3 regions of the Aeromonas oralensis genome follow, and region 2 is predicted to be linked to each of the others. Evidence: riboswitches for the same ligand, from Rfam matches in the RefSeq annotation. Region 2 holds a riboswitch; each other region holds the start of a gene.
What was found. Region 2 has a riboswitch for cyclic di-GMP ahead of ACPDZI_RS04575 (glycosyl hydrolase family 18 protein). Riboswitches for the same ligand answer to the same signal wherever they lie in the genome.
Positions count from the first base shown of each region.

Region 1: linked by a shared signal. The riboswitch ahead of ACPDZI_RS01915 (fimbrial protein) and the one ahead of ACPDZI_RS04575 (glycosyl hydrolase family 18 protein) in region 2 are both predicted to bind cyclic di-GMP.
Region 3: linked by a shared signal. The riboswitch ahead of ACPDZI_RS22125 (immunoglobulin-like domain-containing protein) and the one ahead of ACPDZI_RS04575 (glycosyl hydrolase family 18 protein) in region 2 are both predicted to bind cyclic di-GMP.

Region 1 is NZ_CP187186.1:383,200-387,353, reverse strand. Features, by position in the region: gene ACPDZI_RS01930 (fimbria/pilus outer membrane usher protein) at 1-288, opposite strand, end outside; gene ACPDZI_RS01925 (hypothetical protein) at 356-745, opposite strand; gene ACPDZI_RS01920 (fimbrial protein) at 845-1,387, opposite strand; cyclic di-GMP riboswitch class I at 2,426-2,511, shown strand; gene ACPDZI_RS01915 (fimbrial protein) at 2,605-2,928, shown strand; gene ACPDZI_RS01910 (collagenase) at 3,429-4,154, shown strand, end outside.
Region 2 is NZ_CP187186.1:925,944-930,097, forward strand. Features, by position in the region: partial or broken gene ACPDZI_RS04570 (hybrid sensor histidine kinase/response regulator) at 1-2,230, shown strand, start outside; cyclic di-GMP riboswitch class I at 2,405-2,492, shown strand; gene ACPDZI_RS04575 (glycosyl hydrolase family 18 protein) at 2,603-4,154, shown strand, end outside.
Region 3 is NZ_CP187186.1:4,715,321-4,719,474, forward strand. Features, by position in the region: gene hemB (porphobilinogen synthase) at 1-251, shown strand, start outside; gene ACPDZI_RS22125 (immunoglobulin-like domain-containing protein) at 424-2,616, opposite strand; cyclic di-GMP riboswitch class I at 2,671-2,756, opposite strand; gene prlC (oligopeptidase A) at 3,181-4,154, shown strand, end outside.

The sequences.
Region 1 (4,154 bases), 540 kb from region 2:
ACCCTTTCCCTTGCCGGTGTCAGTCTCGTAGAAAGGGATCTTCTGCAGGGGCAGCTTGTTCTTGTTGACCTCGATTTCGAGGTAGTAGTCGCCGGGCAGGATGTAACCTTCGTCGGCAAACTGGGAGAGGTCGATCTTGGTCCGTTCGTCCAGATCGAGCGCATCAATATTAAACTCCGTTTCTGCCCATGCGTGATTTGCCACCGCCATCAGGCCGGGCACGCATAGCATAAAAGCCATTTTTGAATAATGTTTTTTTCTCACAGAGTCTGATGTTGAAACGCTCATATTTTCACTCTAGGAATTGCATAACGGTCTCACGTAATGAGGTATCTACACTAAGCAATTGGCTTGCTTACATATAATTGAGTTCAAACAGTGTCGTACTGTCCGGAAAAAACAGCTGACTACTGGTAAGCCCCAAATTGAATTCCAAATCACTGTTAACGATATCCGAAACAATAAAATGCTCGCCGGATACCTTGTGATATTGGCCGTTGTTGAGAATGCCGAGCTCATCGCTCATGGCACCGCGTACGGACATGGAAATAAAAGGCAGTGATGCCTCCGTCGCCCCCTCGACCTGACAGCCGCTGATTTTCAGCGTGCCTGGTTGCTGAGCCTGCAGCGGAATGCTGCGCAGCACCTCCAGCGTACAACCCGATTCGGCCAGTCCATCCGTGCGTTCGTTGGCGTGGACTGATCCCGCCATCATCACCAGCTGCAGCACCATGGCTGCCATCATTGAAGTTTTCATGATCAAGGTTCGATGTGAGGAAACAGAATGTGTGAGGTTGTGGTGGCTCGCACCACCACAACCCTGATCACACGTTAAGGCACTCTATTACTCGTAGGAGAGAGTAAAGTTGGTTACTGCAGTGAAAGCGCCGGCTTTCAGCGGGTTGGTGGTCTGATCGGCATAACCTTTCAGTACGGCGCTGAAGGGCAGCTCGTTGTCACCGTTGACCAGGCTGAAAGCGGCAGTCGGGGTACCCAGTACGATCGCGGCACCACCCGGAGCGGTCATCTTGATACCGGCACCAGCGGCGTCACCACCACCGATAACCAGCAGGCTGGAATCTACCGGGTCTTTGGCGCCGCTGAAGGTCACCTTGACGGCATCTTCCTTGTCGGAGATTTCACAGTTCAGCAGCTTGATGCTGAACGGCTTGGAGTTGGACTCGCCACCGCTGGCCAGCTCTTTGGTGCTGATCTGACCCATTTCAACTACTTGATCAACAGACTCAGGAGCAACGGAGCAAGGAGCGTTGATGATTTCACCATTGAAGGTGACTTTGCCTGAACCAGCGCCACCGGCAGCAACAGCGGAGCCGCACAGCAGGATGGAACCAACACCCATAGCAACCAAAATCTTGTTAGCTTTCATTCGTTTATACCTACATTAACGTGTGTTGTACTGCATCACTCCAATCATGCTGGAGTCACGATCTTCAGTGATGCCTCGATATACAGCACAGCAACTGCTGGTGCTCAACCTCTCATTAAGCCGGTGAGAGGTCATGCCAATAATCAGCTGTGCCTTTTAAGGTTTATTTAAATAAGCAAAAGCAGCACACCGCTCAGGGGCAGTTCCCGCTACACCTCATCTGCACAACTACATACATCCCTGTCGTCTGTGCAGAAAGCCGTGTTCCGCTTTTGCTTGATGAACAAATTAACGACTCATTTGATGCGCATCAAATACATTTTGATTTATATAAATTATTTTATAAACACTTAAAAAACAATAGCTTAAGCTAGCACCAAAACATGTTCAGATATCATGAAATAAATAACATTCATATAAAGAACATCTATCTCAATATTGTCAGACAGTGAATTTAAAATCACTCACAGCAAATTAACAAAAACACAACCAAAATAACCTGAGAGTATTTGATAATAGTTATCACCCACTTCGTAAACCGCCTCAAAAGAGGTAATCAGGTCATCAGGTAATCAGGTAATCAGGTAATCAGGTAATCAGGTAATCAGGTAATCAGGTAATCAGGTAATCAGGTAATCAGGTAATCAGGTAATCAGGTAATCAGGTAATCAGGTAATCAGGTAATCAGGTAATCAGGTAATCAGGTAATCAGGTAATCAGGTAATCAGGTAATCAGGTAATCAGGTAATCATTTTAACCTATCGGGCCTGGAAGGAAGTTGATATATCTGCTCTTACCACCTTCCGGTGTGACCTTGATTTTAATTAACCGGATGGCGGTCGTGCATGTTCACTACAGAACAAGACTTCATCGAAAGCCAGTTTAAAATAATGATGGACAAGATCTGATATGCGCACCAAATATTGGCCAATCCATATATCTCCTGTCACAACCATATATAAAATATTATTTGTGACTGATATCCCACACTTTTTGATGGCGATTGATTTCTCAAAGTGGGATGTTATCATCTAAACATAGAGTGAAGGGCAAACCGGTCGAAAGGTCGGGACGCAAAGCCACCGGTCTAAGGGTTCATAACCTAAGACAGCGGAGCTGCCATCTGAGAAGAGCGATGTCATCAGTTGTATCTGTGTCATTCTCTTTGATTGCGTTGCCCTTTTCGTACAACGACACGTGACGAAAAGGACATTAAAATGAACACTTCTACCGCTTCCGTACGCAACAGCGCCATCCGTTTCGCCTCTTCTGCCGCCGCAGCCATGCTGCTTGGTGCCGCCTTGCTTCCAGCCACTGCCTCAGCCGCCGACGGCACCGTCACCTTCACCGGTACCATCTATGAAGCCCCCTGCGACTTCGCCGACAACAGTGTGACCTGCTATTCCGGCACCCAGCGCCAGACCATGGATCTGGCCAGCCTGCAGCAAGCCGGCAGCCTCAATACCATCAGCAGCACCATGCAGTACAAGCTGTCTGCTGGCAGCAGCAACATGGCCATCGTGACCGTCAGCTACCTCTAACTGCGTCATGCCAGCCGTCCGCCCGGGGTTGTTCATTACCTCGGGCGGATCTGTTCGCCTTTGGAAAGATGAACCCGACAGCCTCCCCTAGGCTGTCATTGTTAACACCCGCTCACCATCCACCAATCCCCCACCCGTTTTCTCGATTCCCATACCGACTGCCGCCCGGTGGCTTCTCACTACAACATCCTGCTTTATCCTGCTTTCTGCTCAGGCAGCTCAGTACTTTCTATTGCTGCTAACCAGCTTGCGACTGTCGTATTCCCATCTGGTAAAAGAACCTCAAACGAGACTTTGATCACAGTTGCCAGGCTTAGGCTGAGAGCCCCCCCAGATGGCAGATGAGTCCTTGCTATCAGTAGAGCCCCTAATGGGGCTTATTTCGTTTTGATTTAATCTAAATAAATGATTTATATGGCCTGACTGGTGGGTTGATATCCTTTTGGGGCTGATTAGATTGCACGCGTCAATCACGCAGACAATCAATCAAAGGGATAAAAATGAACAATCTGGGTACCAGGTTGCTGCTGCTGGCAGCACCGAGCCTGTTTGCCACTTCGGCGCTGGCCAACTACTCCCCCTCCGACTGGCAACAGTATCAACTCAAAGGCGAATCCAGCCGTCAGCTGGGGGATCGTCTCACCGAAGTGACCTACGAGCTGAGCGCCCGCAGCGGCGACGCCCCTTATCAGCAGTTGAGGGTATATCGCCGCTTCGACTGGCGCGATGCCAACCTGGCTGCGCTGGCAGAGCAGCAGTGCGGCGAGCCGCAACTCAAGATCGAGCAGGGCTGGCAGATCCGCTACCTCAGCTGTGAAGAGGTGGTGCCGGCCGGCAAGGCCGTCCCGGCCAGCAGCTATGACTATGGCTACGGCATGAAGCAGGGCCGCTGGGAGCCGCTGGCGGGTACCCCGACCGCGCCGCGTCAGGATCGTCTGCCGCTGGCTGAGCGGGTCATCCTGGGTCACAGCGAGCAGGAGCTGGATCGCTGCGAGCTCAACGCCGAAGGCCGCTGCGCCGAGCAGGCATGGCAGTACCAGCCGCAAAACTGGCAGCAATTGAAGGTGCTGGAAGAGACCCCCAATGAACGGGATGGCCGCCTCGAGCAGATCTTCTTCCGCCTGCAGCCCATCGCGGGCAGCCAGGCCGCCAAGCAGGTGAGCGAGTTGCACGTCTGGCGCCAGTACACCTGGTTGCTGGACGAGATCAAGGCCCAACAGGAGTGC
Region 2 (4,154 bases):
GGCGCTGCTGCTCGGCCTCTACTGGCGGCACGGCAATCGCAAGGGGGTCTACCTTGGTCTCGCTCTCGGGGTCAGCCTCTGGTTCGCCACCCTGCTGGCGGAGAGCGGCCTGCTGGCCGGCTCGCCGCTGGCCGCCCTGCTGGCACCGCCGGACTGGCCGGCGTTTCGCGATCTCAGCCTAGGGGCCTGGTGCATCTTTCTGAGCCTGTTGCTCAACCTCATCGGCTATGTGGCGGGCTCCCTGCTGTCGCAGGCGGCGGTGAGCGAGCGGCTGCAGGCGGCCAACTTCGTTGGCAAGCCGAGCCGCGACACCACGGCGCTCTATCAGGCGCGGGTCTCGGTCAAGGAGCTGGAGATGCTGGCGGCCCGCTTCGTCGGCTCTAGCCGGGTCAAGCGCGCCTTCGGCCGTTTCGCCGGCGAGCGGGGCGGCACCCTGGCGCCCCAGATGCAGGCCTCCGCCGAGCTGATTGCCCACACCGAACGGCTGCTGGCCGGGGTGTTCGGCACCTCGTCCGCCCGCCTGGTGCTGGCCTCGGCCCTGCAGGGGCGCAACATGCAGCTCGAAGAGATCGCCACCATAGTGGACGAGGCCTCCGACGTGTTTCGCTTCAACCGTGGCCTGCTGCAGGGGGCCATCGAACACATGGGGCAGGGGATCTCGGTGGTGGATAGGGAGCTGAAACTGGTGGCCTGGAACCGGCGCTACATCGAGCTGTTCCACTATCCGCCCGGCCTCATCCAGGTGGGCCGCCCCATCGAGGAGATCATCCGCTACAACGCCGAACAGGGGCTGTGCGGCCCAGGCGATGTCGAGGCCCACGTGGCGCGGCGGGTGGCCTTCATGCAGCGCGGCAGCCAGCACATTTCGGCGCGGGAGCGCCCCGATGGCCGGGTGATCGAGATGCAGGGCAATCCCATGCCGGCGGGCGGCTTCGTGATGACCTTTACCGACATCACCCCGTTTCGCGACGCCGAGCGGGTGCTGCGCGAGGCCAACGAACACCTGGAGGCGCGGGTGGCCGAGCGCACCCACGAGCTCTCCGAGCTCAACCGCCAGCTGCTGCTGGTGAACCAGCAGGTGGAGCGGGCCAACCACTCCAAGAGCCGTTTCCTGGCGGCGGTGAGCCACGATCTGACCCAGCCGCTCAACGCCGCCAAGCTGTTTACCTCCTCCCTGTTGGAGATGCTGCCGCCGGCGAGACGAGCCGGCCCGCATCGCCCGCCACATCGACGACGCGCTGGGGGCGACCGAGGATCTCATCACCGATCTGCTCGACATCTCGCGGCTCGAAGCGGGCAAGTTCAAGGCCAAGAAACTGGATTTCGCCCTGCGCGACGTGTTCGACAACCTCAAGGCGGAGTTTGGCGTGCTGGCGCAGGCGGGGGGATCCAGTTCTCGGTGGTGGAGAGCGGTGTCGCGGTCTACAGCGACGTGCGCCTGCTGCGGCGGGTGCTGCAAAACTTCCTCACCAACGCCTTTCGCTACAACCCGGGCGGGCGGGTGCTGCTCGGCTGCCGCCGGCTCGGCGACAAGGTGCGCATCGAGGTGTGGGACAACGGCCCCGGCATTCCGGCCGACAAGCAGGAGGCTATCTTCGACGAGTTCTCTCGCCTCGATCACTCCCGCACCGCGCGGGAGCAGGGGCTGGGGCTCGGCCTTGCCATCGCTCGCGGCATTGCCCTGGTGCTCGGCCACAACCTGACCCTGCGTAGCTGGCCGGGGGCGGGCTCGGTGTTTGCCATCACCCTCAACCTGGCGACCCGTCCTGTCGCAACGACGCAGGTGGCGGCCCCCACCCAGCGCGACAGCCAGCTGGAGGGGATCCGGGTACTCTGTATCGACAACGAGAGCGACATCCTGATCGCCATGCACTCCCTGCTGGGGCGCTGGGGCTGTGAGGTGGTCTGCGCCCAGAGCCTGGCCCAGGCGGAGGATCTCATCGCCGGCGGCTTCCTGCCGCAGCTGGTGCTCTCCGATTACCATCTGGACGACGGCAAGACCGGGCTGCAGGCGCTGCACATGCTGCGTCTCGCCCACGGCAACGACATCGGCGGCATCATCATCAGTGCGGATCGCAAGAGCGAGCTGCAGGCGCAGATCCGCGAACACGGCTACGGCTACATCAGCAAACCGGTCAAACCGCTCAAGCTGCGGGCGCTGATGAACAGCATCTTGCGGCCGGCCAAACTTGATGATGATCACGAAACCGGGAATTCGTCCGAATTTTAATCGACGGCCCCCAACCAGCAAGATCGGCACTTTCTGACACAAAAAAGTGCCTTTTCTTCTCGTTTGAGGCTCATTTTCGATAAGAAGTGGTTTATTAATAACCGCTCGGGGGTTTGCCCTCCCTCCTTTGACTCCCTTATAGTCAGGTCGCGATTATTTTTGTCGCAAATCAAGTTGTGCAAAAGGCAAACCGGATGAAAGTCCGGGACGCAAAGCTTCCGGTCTAAGGGTCAGCAGTACCTAAGATAGCGGGGCCACCACAGGTTGTTTCGTCCATGGGCCAAGCCATGGTGCGATGTTGTCTGCGTTACCTGTCAGGTTGCGTTGCCTTTTTCGTTATCTATTCCAAGAACGAAATAAGGATATTCAACTATGTTAAGTCCAAAACCCTCCGTACTGGCGTTGTTGGTCGGGGGTCTGTGTGCCTCCTCCGCCTTCGCTGCCGCCCCCGGCAAACCCATCATCGGCTGGGGCGAAACCAAGTTCGCTATCGTCGAAGTGGATCAAGCCGCCACCTCCTACAACAAGCTGGTCAAGGTGCACGCCGATGGCGCGCCGGTCAGCGTGAGCTGGAACCTCTGGTCCGGTGATGTCGGCCAGACCGCCAAGGTACTGCTCGACGGCAAGGAGGTGTGGTCCGGCGCCGCGTCCGCCTCCGGCACCGCCAACTTCAAGGTCACCAAGGGGGGCCGCTACCAGATGCAGGTGGCGCTGTGCAACGCCGACGGATGCACCCTCTCCGACAAGAAAGAGATCCTGGTGGCCGACACCGACGGCAGCCACCTGCTGCCGCTCAAGGCGCCGCTCAAGGAGAACAACAAGCCTTACGTCAACAAGACCGGCAAGGTGATGGGGGCCTACTACGTGGAGTGGGGAGTCTATGGTCGCAAGTTCACCGTAGACAAGATCCCGGCCCAGAACCTGACCCACATCCTCTACGGCTTCACCCCGATCTGCGGTGGCAACGGCATCAACGACAGCCTGAAAGAGATCTCCGGCAGCTTCGAGGCGCTGCAGCGCTCCTGTGCCGGGCGCGAGGACTTCAAGGTCTCCATCCACGATCCCTGGGCCGCCATCCAGATGGGGCAGGGGAATCTCACCGCCTATGACGAACCCTACAAGGGCAACTTCGGCAACCTGATGGCGCTCAAGAAGGCCTATCCGGACCTGAAGATCCTCCCCTCCATCGGTGGCTGGACCCTCTCCGACCCCTTCTTCTTCTTCGGTGACAAGACCAAGCGCGACACCTTCGTCGCCTCGGTGAAGGAGTATCTGCAGACCTGGAAATTCTTCGACGGGGTGGACATCGACTGGGAATTCCCGGGGGGCCTGGGGGCCAACCCCAACCTCGGCAGCCCCTCCGACGGCGAAACCTATGTGCTCTTGATGAAGGAGCTGCGCGCCATGCTCGACGAGCTGAGTGCAGAGACCGGTCGCACCTATGAGCTCACCTCCGCCATCAGCGCCGGCGGTGACAAGATTGCCAAGGTAGACTATCGCGCCGCCCAGCAATACATGAATCACATCTTCCTGATGAGCTACGACTTCAACGGCGCCTGGACCAACACCGGGCTGGGTCACCAGACCGCGCTCTACGAGTCGAGCTGGGATCCCAACACCAAGTACACCACCGACAAGGGGGTCAAGGCGCTGCTGGGTCAGGGCGTCGAGCCGGGCAAGGTGGTGGTGGGTGCCGCCATGTATGGTCGCGGCTGGACCGGCGTCAGCGGGTATCAGGGCAACAACCCCTTCACCGGCACCGCCACCGGCCCGATTGCGGGGACCGAAGCGGAAGGGATCTGGGAGAAGGGGGTCATCGACTACCGTGGCATCGCCAAGGGCAAGATGGCCGGCGACTGGCAGTACAGCTATGACGAAGTGGCCGAGGCACCGTCCGTGTTCAAGGCTTCCACCGGCGAGCTCA
Region 3 (4,154 bases), 1.0 Mb from region 2:
TGATGGTCAAGCCGGGCATGCCCTATCTGGACGTGATCCGCCAAGTGAAGGATCAGTTCGGCGTGCCGACCTTCGCCTATCAGGTGAGCGGCGAGTACGCCATGCACATGGCGGCCATTCAAAACGGCTGGCTGAAGGAGAAAGAGAGCATCATGGAGTCCCTGCTCTGCTTCAAGCGGGCCGGTGCCGACGGCATCCTCACCTACTTCGCCAAGCGCGTGGCGCAGTGGCTGAAGGAAGATGCCCGCTAAGCTGATGTGTCCGAGCGTGTAACGGATAGAAAAGAGGGGAGCCGATGGCTCCCCTCTTTCGTTACTGATAGCTGATTACAGCTTTATCCAGGCATCGCTCCAGGCAGTGCCGGTAGCGGTTGATGTATAGTGGCTGAGGGAGCCAACGGCTCCCTTTTTTATGACCGGCTAATTACAGCTTGATCCAGGCATCGCTCCAGGCTGTGCCGGTACCCGGCGCATAGTGGCTGGTCGAGCCGCCACACCAGCCGCTGTAGGGCCAGGGTTTGCACTCGTAGTTGCCACCGGCATTGCTGACCCGATCACCGGCCTGATAGCTGGTATTGGGGGCGTAGGCCGGGTAGTCACCCTCGCCACCGCCGCTGCTCTGTTCGGTCAGCGCAACCGGGAAGCGCTGTACCACCGGCTGCTGGCCATCTGCCAGACCGTTGATCACCACTTCATAGCTACCATTGGTCACATTGCTGCCCTGCAAAACCAGCGCGCTGGTGCCGTTCACCAGACTGGTAGTGTTGCCATAGCTGCGGCCGTGCTGCTCCAGCGTGGCAGAGATCTGCACCGGGTTGGCGGTGGTGATGTTGAAGCGGATGGAGACCTGACCGTTAACTATGGTGTAGTCGGAACCCATAGCACTGACAGTGAAGTCGCTGCTGCCGATCACCGGCGGCTTCTCGCCACCATCGCAGTCGCTGTCTCCCTGCAGACGCCAGACGCCCCACTCACCGGTAGTGCCCGGCTCATCGTTCTGGGTCCACCACTCGGCGCGCCAGCTCTTGCCGTTGTGGCTGACGATGTCGCCGCTGACGTAGGTCTTCTTGGCATCCCAGCTGTTTTGACAGATGGCACCCTGCTCTCTGACGGTCACGTTGCGCAGCTGGGTTACCTGCTGGTTGGCACTGTCGCTCACCTGATAGGTGAGGGTGTAGCGGCCGACCTTGCTGCTGTCGACGTTGCCGCTGACCTGAATGTTGGCGGTCAGATCGCCATCTTCCTCATCGTGGGCGCTGACGCCGGCCATGGCGTTGAACGGCGTACCGAGCTCGATAGTGGTGTCCGCAATACCGGTAAAGACCGGCTTCATGCTGTAGACCTCGACGGTACGCACCTGTTCGGTGACGTTATTGTCGCGATCGCTCACCTTGTAGGTGAGGGGATAGAGACCGATGCGCTGGGTATCGACGCTCCCTTCCACCTGGATCTGACCGGTCAGATCGCCATCTTCCTTGTCGCTGGCGCTGACGCCGGCCAGCGGGTCAAAGCGGGTGCCGTGCTTGACGCGGGCATCGCTCAGGCCACTGAACACCGGCTTGCCGTTTTCGTCCGGCGGGGTGATGTTCTGATCGTGGATGAAGGGGCCGTAGCTCTTGATGAAGGCTTCGTTGTAGGCCTGCCCGGCCGCGTTACGACCCATGTCCCAGTTGATGGACCAGGTCATCACGCCGCGCAGGGGCTGACCCTGGCTCTTGAGGCGGTTGAAGGCGTCGAAGAGATCCTGCGGATTCTTGACGTAACCGGTGGCGGCCGCATCGATATTGGTCGGAATGCCGAATACCAGCTTGTCGTGGGGGATCTTGTAGTAGCCGCGGCTGCCGTTGATCAGCGAGTCCGCCATGTAGTAGATGAACTCTTCTTTCAGGGCATCGTTGTTCTGGGCGATCCAGCCTACCCCGTCGATCCAGATACCGTCGCCACCCTGGTTGTAGAACTGGGGATTGATCCAGTCGTAGTAGCCTTCCAGCGCCCGCAGATAGGGGGTATAGAGCCCGCTGGCGGTCAGGTAGGGGAACTCGGGCGCCATGGTGATGAGGAAGTTTTTACCCTGGGCGCGGTAGTGATCCTTGACCAGCCGCAGGGCTGCCGGGATCACGGTCTGGTTGTTGGCGGCAGTGATGGCGGACTGCTCCAGATCGATGTCCAGACCGTCGAAGCCATAGGTCTCCACCAGACGGATGATCTCGTCGGCGAAGGCTTGCTCCTGACCGGTACGCAGCTCGATATGGGCATCGGCACCGCCCAGCGCCAGCAGCACGGAGCGGCCCTGACGGTTGAGCTCGGCGATCTGCTCGATAAACTGGCTCTCGCTCATGCCGGTAGCCGGGTCGAGTTTGAAGGTGGGGATGGGATCGCTGCCGTACACCTTCATGAAAGAGACATCGACCACGTTGTATTGCGGATTGACCTGGTCGAGCTTGACGCAGGGAGCGGTACCGCCCTGATAGCCAGAGCCACCGCACCAGTTGTGCCAGTAACCCACTACGACACCGGATTGGGGATTGACCATGGCCTGACCGGCCGATGCGGCCTGCGCTATGGGGGCGCCCATGCCGAGCAGACAGCCCAGCAGGGATAACTTCAATTTGTTCATCTTGATATCTCCATACAGTACAAACGGAGCGTCCAGCTATGGCCGAACGCTCCCGGGGGCAGCCCCGCTGTCATAGGAAATCTCCCTTAGACCGGTGGCTTTGCGTCGTGCCCTTTCGGGTCACTTTGCCTTTTTCACCCGTTCTCCGTGCGGCGCGGAGAATCAAGTGACCTGAGTAACAGGCTGCTTATGATACGCACTTAAAAACAAATTAATCAACGTATGTGCATGATTTGTTATGGTTATTAACTTTTTGATTAGTTATTTTCCAAGCGTGGAAAGGGCCGGTGATACGCTGCTGTGAACTACTCCTTTGTCGATTGGATTTGCTCTGCTCCCTTGTGGTTCGAGAGCTGAAAAAGCCGCAAAAAGGGCAAAAAAGTACCGATTATTCATGCTGTTGCCGTTAAGTATCTGGCAGAGAGGTGTTTGAGCTCACAAAGAGGGGAAAACAGTGCTGACAGGCGGATTGAAGCTTGATTATTGCGTGACTTGGCCACATGTTAGAGAACCATGAAGAGCTGCTAAAGCGGTCTGTTCAAGACCAAACAAGAGGTAACCGGGATGAATAACCCTTTGCTGACAATGGACTCGCTGCCCCCTTTCAGCCAGATCCAGCCCGATCAGGTCCAGCCTGCCGTGACGCAGGCCATCGCCGATTGCAAACAGAAGATCAGCGATGTGCTGGCCCAGCGCGACCCGCACACCTGGGACAGCCTGATCGCCCCGCTGGAAGAGGTCAACGACCGCCTGGCGCGGATCTGGTCGCCGGTCAGTCACCTCAACTCCGTACTCAACAGCGAAGCGCTGCGCGCGGCCCACGACGCCTGCCTGCCGCTGCTGTCTGAATTCCAGACCTATGTCGGCCAGCACGAGGGGCTCTATCAGGCCTATCGCGAACTGGCCGAGAGCGACGACTTCCCGCTGCTGAGCGGCGCCCAGCGCAAGGAGATCCAGAACACCCTGCGCGATTTTCGTCTGTCCGGCATCGGTCTGCCCGCCGAGGCGCAGCAGCGCTACGGCGAGATCCAGGCCCGCCTCTCCGAGCTGGCTTCCCGTTTCAGCAACAACGTGCTGGACGCGACCCAGGGCTGGCACAAGCTGGTGACCGACGAGGCCGAGCTGGCCGGTTTGCCGCAGAGCGCACAGGCCGCCGCCCGCCAGCTGGCCGAGCTGAAGGGCAAGGAAGGTTGGCTGTTCACTCTGGACATCCCCTCCTACCTGCCGGTGATGATGTATGCCGACAGCCGTGCGCTGCGTGCCGAGCTGTATGAGGCCTTCACCACCCGCGCCTCGGATCAGGGCCCCTACGCTGGCAAGTGGGACAACTCCGCCATCATGACCGAGCTGCTTGCCCTGCGCCGCGAGCTGGCCCAGCTGCTCGGCTTTGCCAACTACGCCGAGCTCTCCTTGGCCACCAAGATGGCGGACAAGCCCGAGCAGGTGGTGAACTTCCTCACCGATCTGGCGGCCAAGTCCCTGCCGCAGGGCAAGGCCGAGCTGGAAGAGATCCGAGCCTTCGCCGCCGAGCAACACGG